One region of the Uruburuella testudinis genome, then DNA from elsewhere that is predicted to be linked to it. Evidence: predicted binding sites of a transcription regulator. Region 1 holds the regulator's gene; the other holds the start of a gene.
What was found. The regulator FNR, encoded in region 1, switches genes on or off when oxygen is low (the NO sensors DNR and NnrR bind a similar motif). The targets are predictions, from matches to a motif close to TTGATNNNNATCAA.

Region 1 (4,429 bases):
GTTTGGGCAGACAGGGCAACAGTTTCGTCAGCATATTCGGGAGCAGATTGAACCGGAGTGGCATCGCCACATTCGATACGGCCTTGGGTCGCTTTGTCCAGGTAGGTATTTTCCCAGCACTCGCCGTAGTTGTTGCGAACCACGGTTTGTTCACGATCAACGGTGTAACCGTGTTTGGTATGCGCTTCGCTGGCCATTGCGGTGCCTGAAGCTACCAGAGCAACGAACAAGGCGCTTAATTTAAGCTGTTTGGTCATTTTATTCCCTCATCAAAAATTGTTATGCAACGGCCACACCGGAGTGTAAACGCCACAAATCACCAATATACAGGCCGCTGTAATAACGGCGGCAAATCGGATATATCAGGTTTGCACTATAAGAAGCTAAGGGCAAACTGTCAATAGCGCGCTGCCTGAGCACAACTGCGAAACGGCCCGCTTCCTAATTATGAATCATGCCGAAAAATCAATCCTGTGTCATTTATTTACAACCAAATTGCGCTGCTTGCGGCTTTGTCGTTGCACAAACGCAACACCCGGAGAGGGCCCATAAAATGCCCATATATTACAAAACCAAGATAGTTTCTGTAAAAACAAAAGCTTTCTTTGAAAAAAGGAGAAAACGGGCAAGGCCTCATGAAATATGCTACATTTAACGCACCGTGTCGCACAAAACCCACATTTTTCCGCACAGCCCTACCCTACACTTATGAAACTACAACAATTACGCTACGCCCTGGAAGTTTACCGCCACAATTTGAATGTTTCCGAAGCCGCCGACGCACTGTTTACATCGCAGCCGGGCATTTCCAAACAAATCCGCCTGCTGGAAGAAGAATTGGGCATTCAAATCTTTATCCGCAGCGGCAAGCGTGTGGTTTCGGTATCACAGCCGGGCAAAGCCGTATTGGAGCTTTCTGAACGCATTTTGCGGGATGTGCAGAATATTAAAAATATCGGCAGCGAATTTACCGACCACGACAGCGGCTCGCTTACTATCGCCACCACCCACACCCAAGCGCGTTATGTGCTGCCGCGCATCGTGGCCGACTTTGTCAAGCGCTATCCCAAAGTCGAATTAAGCATCAAACAGGGCAGCCCTACCGCCATCGCTCAAATGGTGGGCAGCGGCGAGGCCGACTTTGCCATCGCCACCGAGTCTATCGATGAGCATATCGAATTGCGCAAACTGCCCTGCTATGAATGGACGCACGCCATTGTGGTGCCGCACGACCATCCGCTGCTCGATTGCCGCCACCCTTTGAGCATCAACGATTTGAGCGGCTACCCCCTCGTCACTTACGAATTCGCCTTCAACAACGGCAGCAGCATCGCCCGCGCCTTTCAAAAAGCACGCATCGAGCAGCCCAAAGTAGCGCTTTCCGCCGCCGATACCGATGTATTGAAAACTTATGTCAAACTCGGCTTGGGCGTAGGCATTATGGCCAAAATGGCGTTTGACCCCAAAAACGATGCCGATTTGCAGCTGGTTGATGCCGATCATTTGTTCGAACCTTCTTCCACTTATATCGCTCTACGGCCGGATACCTACCTACGCGGTTACACTTATGATTTTATCAACCTGTTTGCCCCGCAACTGACACGCGAGCGTATTGATAAAATGCTGTATATGCCGATTGAAGAAGATTTTTCGATTTAATCTCCATTCACAACAATAATCTAACCGACTAACTCGTCGCCGCGCGTGCGTACTGCATTCGACTGGCTGTCTTGCCGGCTTACTTTTGTATGAATATAAAACCGCATGCGTTGAATATTGATAAATAATGAGGCCGTCTGAAAACGCTTCAGACGGCCTCATAAATGCTTGTAATCAATGCCTTACAGCGCATGCGCACAGCCTGACACCATTTTCTTCAATGCCTGCGGATCCAAGATTTTGATGTGTTTATGCTCCACCAAAATCAGACCCTCATGATGAAATTTTGACAAGGTGCGGCTGACGGTTTCCAGCTTCAGCCCCAAATAGCTGCCGATTTCCTCGCGCGACATCCGCAAGATAAAATCATTGGCAGCAAAACCGCGCGAATACAGGCGGTTCGACAAATTCAGCAAAAACGCCGCCAAGCGCTCTTCTGCACGCATATTGCCCAACAACAGCATCACGCCCTGGTCGCGCACAATCTCACGGCTCATCAGGCGGAAAAAATGGGTTTGCAGGCTGGGAATATTTTGGCCGAGCTCTTCCATATGGGCAAACGGCAGTTCGCACACTTCACTGTCTTCCAACGCCACCGCATCACAGCTGTGCACATGCGAGCAAATGCCGTCCATGCCGATCAACTCGCCCGACATAAAAAAGCCGGTAACCTGATCGCGGCCGTCTTGGCTGGCCACCGTGGTTTTGAAAAAACCGGTACGTATGGCATACAGAGATGTAAAAGGCTCGCCCGCCCGAAAGAGGTATTCGCCCTTTTTCAGACGGCGGCTTTGGCGGATAACCGCATCCAGCTGCTCAAACTCGGTCGGCATCAAGCCCACCGGCAGACACAACTCACGCAATGAACACGTGGAACACAAGGCTTTGAGCTGGTTTGAATTCGTGTGTGCAGACATATCGGCAACCTTTATTCAGCCCCGACTTATTGAGTATTGACTCACGTCAAGGCATGTTTATCATAATATCGGCATTCTACCAAACTAGCTTAGCTTTGCCTAATTGATTCATTCACACACCAGAACACAACATGAAAACCATACCCATACACACAAACACCCAACCCGAATTCGACCGCAATCTGATTGCCAGCCTGCCCGCCAGCGGCCCGCGCTACACTTCCTACCCCACGGCAGACCGCTTCCACAACGGTTTTGGCGAACCCGAATACACCCACGCCCTGCAATTGCGCAGCTTGGGTGCGCTCAACAAACCGCTGTCGCTTTATATCCACATTCCGTTTTGTAACACCATCTGCTATTACTGCGGCTGCAACAAAATCATCACCAAAGACAAATCCCGTGCCGATGCCTATATCGAATACTTAGAACGCGAAATGGATTTGCTCGCCCCGCACCTCAACGGCCGCCACCAGCTCGCCCAACTGCACTTCGGCGGCGGCACCCCCACTTTTTTAAGCGACGACCAGCTCGAACGTGTGTTTGCCATGATACGCAAACATTTCCAACTGATTCCCAGCGGCGAATATTCGATTGAAATCGACCCGCGCAAAGTAAGCCGCGACACCGTACACCATCTCGGCCGGCTCGGCTTTAACCGCATGAGTGTAGGCATTCAGGATTTTGATCCCAAAGTGCAGCAGGCCGTCAACCGCATCCAAACCGTTGAAGAAACGCGCGAAGTCATCGAAGCGGCCCGTGAAGCCGGATTCAAATCAGTGAGTGTTGATTTGATTTACGGCCTGCCTCACCAATCGCTGGAAAGCATCAAGCCCACCATCGACACCGTACTCTCACTCGATCCCGACCGCCTCGCGCTCTACCACTACGCCCACCTGCCGCATATTTTCAAACCCCAACGCCGCATCGACACCGAAGCCGTGCCCGGCAGCGAAGAAAAGCTCGATATTTTGCAATACGCCGTGCAAACCCTCACCGAACGCGGTTATGTATTTATCGGCATGGATCACTTCGCCAAGCCCAAAGACGAGCTTTCCACCGCCTTAAAAGAAGGTTGGCTGCAACGCAATTTTCAAGGCTATTCCACCTATGCCGACTGCGATCTGGTGGCCATCGGCGTTTCCAGCATCGGCAAAATCGGCAGCAGCTACGTGCAAAACGAGCGTGACATCGATGCTTATTACGCCGCCATCGACTCAGGCCGCCTACCGGTCATGCGCGGCTACCAACTCAACCGCGACGACATCCTGCGCCGCAACATCATTCAAGATTTGATGTGCCGCTTTTCCCTCGATTTTCAGCTCTACGAAAGCATCTTCGGCATTCCGTTCAGCCAATATTTCAAAGACGAGCTTGCCGATTTACAACAACTGGCCGCACTCGGCCTGCTGCATCTGAAAGCCAACGGGCTGAAAGTCACCCCTAAAGGCCGCTTCCTCATCCGCAATATTGCCATGGTGTTCGACTACCACTTGCGCCATAAAGAAACCAAGGCACAATATTCGCAAACCGTATAAGCGTGTTTTAACAACAGTCAACAGGCCGTCTGAATTTTCAGACGGCCTCATATTAAAAATACACAAATATATAATTTATAAATGCATACCAATATTAATAATATTAACACCCGTTTCTTTATTGTGTTACAATTATAGCAAAGGCAATTGAATAACCGTATTTTTCAAATCAACCTGTTTGTTTTAAAAAGAAGATTCATCAAGAAGCCTTGAAAATTGCTGAGCCTATAGCAACTTCCCCCAACCACATAATATGGATTAAACTCATGAAAAAAATCGTATTGGCCGCCATTTTGGCCGGCGTATCAAGCATGG
Region 2 (4,429 bases), 600 kb from region 1:
ATATTTTCAGACGGCCTTTGTTGATTGCATTATATCTATTCATAAAAGTAAGCGAGCAAGGCGGCGAGCGGAAGACAGTAAAACAGTACGATGAGGCAGGTCGACGCCGTGAGATTATTTTTGTGAATGGGTATGACGCAAAACAATAAATTTCAAATCGTGCGAGGCTGTGCCGCATACCTTACATCAACGTGTATTATTTTTATATATTTGAACAGCATGCGGCGGAAAGCAGGGTAGCGCCCCGTAAGGTTGTTTGCCGAGCAGCGATTGAAAAACTGATCAAAGATGAGCCGCCGTTATTTTTCGACCGGCAGCCCGAAATGCCGATAGCTGCGTTCGGTAGCCATGCGGCCGCGCGGGGTGCGTTGCAGAAAACCTTGCTGAATCAGATAAGGTTCGATAACGTCTTCGATGGTGTCGGTGGATTCGCCGATGGCTGCGGCCACGTTTTCCAGGCCGACGGGGCCGCCGCTGAATTTGTATAAAATCGCTTCCAGAAACTTGCGGTCCATCACATCCAGCCCGGCTGCATCCACATCCAGCATCGAAAGGGCAGCATCGGCGGTTTCAGCGTTAATCACGCCGCTGTGTTTCACTTCGGCGTAATCGCGCACGCGGCGCAGCAGGCGGTTGGCAATGCGGGGGGTGCCGCGGCTGCGTTTGGCTACTTCCATTGCGCCTTCGCCGCCCATATTCAGTTGCAGCAGTTGTGCCGAACGGGTGACGATGGTGGCCAGATCGGCATGTTCGTAAAATTCCAGCCGCGAAACTATGCCGAAGCGGTCGCGCAGCGGATTGGTAAGCATGCCGGCGCGGGTGGTGGCGCCTACGAGGGTAAACGGCGGCAGGTCGATTTTGACCGAACGGGCGGCGGGGCCTTCGCCGATCATGATGTCGAGCTGGTAGTCTTCCAGCGCGGGATAGAGAATTTCTTCTACCACGGGGCTGAGGCGGTGGATTTCGTCGATAAACAACACATCGTGCGGTTCGAGATTGGTCAGCAGGGCGGCCAGGTCGCCGGCGCGTTCGAGCACGGGGCCGCTGGTTTGGCGCAGGTTAACGCCCAATTCTTTGGCGATGATGTGCGCCAGTGTGGTTTTGCCCAAACCGGGCGGGCCGAACAGCAGCGTGTGGTCGAGCGCTTCGCCGCGCTTTTTGGCCGCTTCGATAAAAATGGCCAATTGCTCTTTGGCTTTGGCCTGGCCGATATAGTCGGCCAGCGTTTTCGGGCGCAGGGCGCGCTCAAGCAGCTCTTCTTGCGAAGAGATGTTTTGGGCGCTGATGATGCGTTGTGGTGCGGCGGCGGTAAGGTTGTCGGTTTGCAGCATGGGTGTCGGCTTGAGGAAAAGGGCAGTAAGAATGATACCTGAAATTGCCCGGCTTGGCTTGTGATACCCGTCCACAAAAATAAGCCATAGGGGGATGAAGAAAACACCCTAAGGGCAAGTGGATAAGGTAAATTAATTTGGTCGGGTTGTTTTTCGAATAAGTTGTAGTAGCCGTTTTTTAAACGGGCTATCAAACCCTCAGGCCGTCTGAAAACAGAAAACGGTTTCAGACGGCCTAGGGTGTCATGACAATTCATATATCATCATCTTTTTTGCGCTAAAAGCACATCTGCTGTGTTAAAAATCCTCGCAAGATGTCCATCTTGCTGCGTTTTTTGCCTTGTATCTGTACTTTTATCACAAAAAATCTGAATCATTCTGAATGGTTAGGACACCCTAGACTTTCCGGCAGTTTCCCGGAATCATCGGGCACGCATCTGCCGCCACATTTGGTAATCGCGCAGCGGCGGCACGGGCGGGTTGAGGCAGTGCGGGCATACGCCGGTAATGTCTTCATCATCTTCTTCGATGTGCAGCGCGTTGGGGTCGAATTTGGCTTGCTGCATCACGGCCTGTGTCAGTGCTTGCGCCTGCACGACGTCGAATTCGAAAGTAGCGAGAATTTCGGCCAGCAAATCGTGTTCGGCGCGGCTGAATTGCCGGCTGTGGGTTTCAATCATGCGGATATAGTCGGCATTGCGGATTTTAAGCGTGAGCAGCTGGGCGTGCATGGAAGTGGCCGTCTGAAAAAACTGGTGTGATTATAGCGTAAAACAGGCGGATTCGGGGCGGTAGCGGCGGTTGTTCCAATTTGTGAAGGCAAAAAAAAGGTGTGGTACGAAACCACACCCAAACACACACACATCAAGAGGAAAGAGATAACGGTAAATCAATTTTTCGGGCTGCTGTCTGCTTGCTTTTTTACCCAAAAAAATAAAAAGGTTGCAATCACCATCACAAATAAAATAGTAATCATTGATAAGATGCCTACCGGCGATTTAAATAATTCGTTCAGCAGTTCCATGTTGTGTTCCCTTTGTTTGCTGTTGATTTCATTATTTGCTGGGTGTGATTATAGATAAAAACCATTATCAGGTTTTGATGCAAGTCAATGTTGGCACCATTGCGTGGGAAATATTGAAAATAAACTGTTTTTTCGGGGCGGATGGCTTGTTTGGCAGCCGGCCTGAAATCAAAAAAACCGCCCGGGCGGGGCGGTTTGGCCGGTTGTTGTTCAGACGGCGGGTGAAAAAGCATCGGAAAAAAAGGCTTCGGGCGGTAGGCCGCGCTCGTTTTCGAGGTGTTTTTGTGCGCCTTCAATCATGTCGGTCGAGCCGCAGGCATACACTTCATAACCCGATAAATCGGCATAATCGGCCGCCACATGTGCCTGAATATAGCCGCGGGCGCCGTTCCAGCCTTCATCAGGGCGGGAGAGCACCGGAGTGAATTTTGCATCGGGTAATTGCGCCAGCAGGGCTTCGGCGGCGGGCAGGGCGTATAAATCGGCTGCTTTGCGGGCGCCCCAATAAAGATGCACCGGGCGGCGGCTGCCGGTGTCTATCATATGTTGCAACAGGCTTTGAATGGGGGCAAAACCTGTGCCGGTGGCCAGCATCACCATCGGTTTGTCGCTCTCTTGCAGGGTAAACGTGCCCAATGGGCCGCGGATGCGCATAATGGCTTTTTCTTTGACGGCCGCTTCTTCGCCAAACAGCATGCCGGAAAACAAACCGCCCTCGCGCTTGCGGATATGCAGCTCCAGCATATCGGTCTGAGCGGGGCTGTTGGCTATCGAATAGCTGCGGGTGTGGTTGTCTTTCAAGAGTAAGTCGATATATTGGCCGGCCCAAAATACAAACGGCGGCGCTTTGGGCAGCGAGAGCTTGACGATGGCCATGTCGTGGCGGATGTCAACACTGCAAACGCGCACGGGCAGGGTTTTGACCGGCGGTGCGTCGGCGCCGTTATAACCGGGCACTTTCAACTGCACGTCGCTTTTGGCGGTGCAGCAACACATTAAAATCTTGCCCTTGGCCGCTTCTTCGCTGCTCAGTGCCAGCTCGGCATGCGGGCCTTGTTCGACTTCGCCGCTGATTAAATCGGCTTTGCATTGGCCGCAAATACCGTTTTGGCAAGAATGGGGCAGGTTGAGGTTTTGGCGTTTGGCCGCCGCTAAAATCGGTTCGCCGCTGTTAACGGTGAAAGCGGTTTGATCGGGAGCAAGGGTAACGGTGTAAGACATGGTAAAGGGCGCAGCCGCAGGTAAAAATAAGATTATAGCGAATTTCCCCCACTATTGCTGGCATAGCCCGATTTTCTATCGTAGTATGAAATTCCTATAAACATGATAAATAAAGGGGCAGGAGATGAGAACAACATTATTGGCTGCGGCATTGGCAGCATTGGGTTTGAGCGGTTGCAACAGCTTGAGCGGTAAAACGCCGCAGGAAATGATGCAGATTTCGATGGCACGCAGTTTGAAGCAGGATTACAGCTATAATTTCAGTGGCGAATCAAGGATATATTTAAGCAAGCAGGAAGACGGTGTTGCGCCTGAAGTGGCCGGGTGGGGGCGCGAGCGTACCGGGCAGGCCGACGGCCAAACCGATGGTGAGGCAGCAGGTGCTGAGGGTGCTGAAGCAGATCAGGATGCCCTGATGTCTGCAACCGGCCGGGATTTGATGCAGGCCTTGACATCGGGCGGTGCGGGTCGTGGTTTGGGCAATAAAATGGCTGATGCTTTGCAGAAATATCCGGGGCTGGCAAACTATCTTGCCAATGGCCGCATCAACTTTGATGGTGCGGTGGATTTGCGCCAAGAATTGATGGAGATTGTGCCAGAGCTGGTTTTAAACGGGCGCAACGAGCAGATTGCCGTCAAAATGCCGATATTGCTTGACGGTAAAAACATGAGCATCACGGCCGATTTGCCCGACAGCGTGCAGATGGCTTTGAATTTTAAGGTTGGCGAACCGATGCGCAAACGGTTGGGGCATGAGCCGATACGCATTACCATGAAAGATGAAAACAAAAAAGGCATTCCGGTGCGCAATGCCGTGAAAGCTGCGGTTTACGCCAGTTATAAAGCTTATGGC

Region 2: a site for FNR is predicted at 2,430-2,443, ahead of LVJ83_RS05725 (DUF3149 domain-containing protein). Genes of this name have one in related genera too.

What each region holds. Positions count from the first base shown of each region.
Region 1 is NZ_CP091508.1:643,914-648,342, reverse strand. It holds gene LVJ83_RS02915 (OmpA family protein) at 1-257, opposite strand, end outside; gene LVJ83_RS02910 (CysB family HTH-type transcriptional regulator) at 709-1,659, shown strand; gene fnr (fumarate/nitrate reduction transcriptional regulator Fnr) at 1,842-2,576, opposite strand; gene hemN (oxygen-independent coproporphyrinogen III oxidase) at 2,708-4,114, shown strand; gene LVJ83_RS02895 (opacity family porin) at 4,381-4,429, shown strand, end outside.
Region 2 is NZ_CP091508.1:1,239,765-1,244,193, forward strand. It holds gene ruvB (Holliday junction branch migration DNA helicase RuvB) at 300-1,331, opposite strand; gene LVJ83_RS05720 (hypothetical protein) at 1,754-2,062, opposite strand; gene LVJ83_RS05725 (DUF3149 domain-containing protein) at 2,221-2,355, opposite strand; gene LVJ83_RS05730 (2Fe-2S iron-sulfur cluster-binding protein) at 2,566-3,576, opposite strand; gene LVJ83_RS05735 (hypothetical protein) at 3,701-4,429, shown strand, end outside.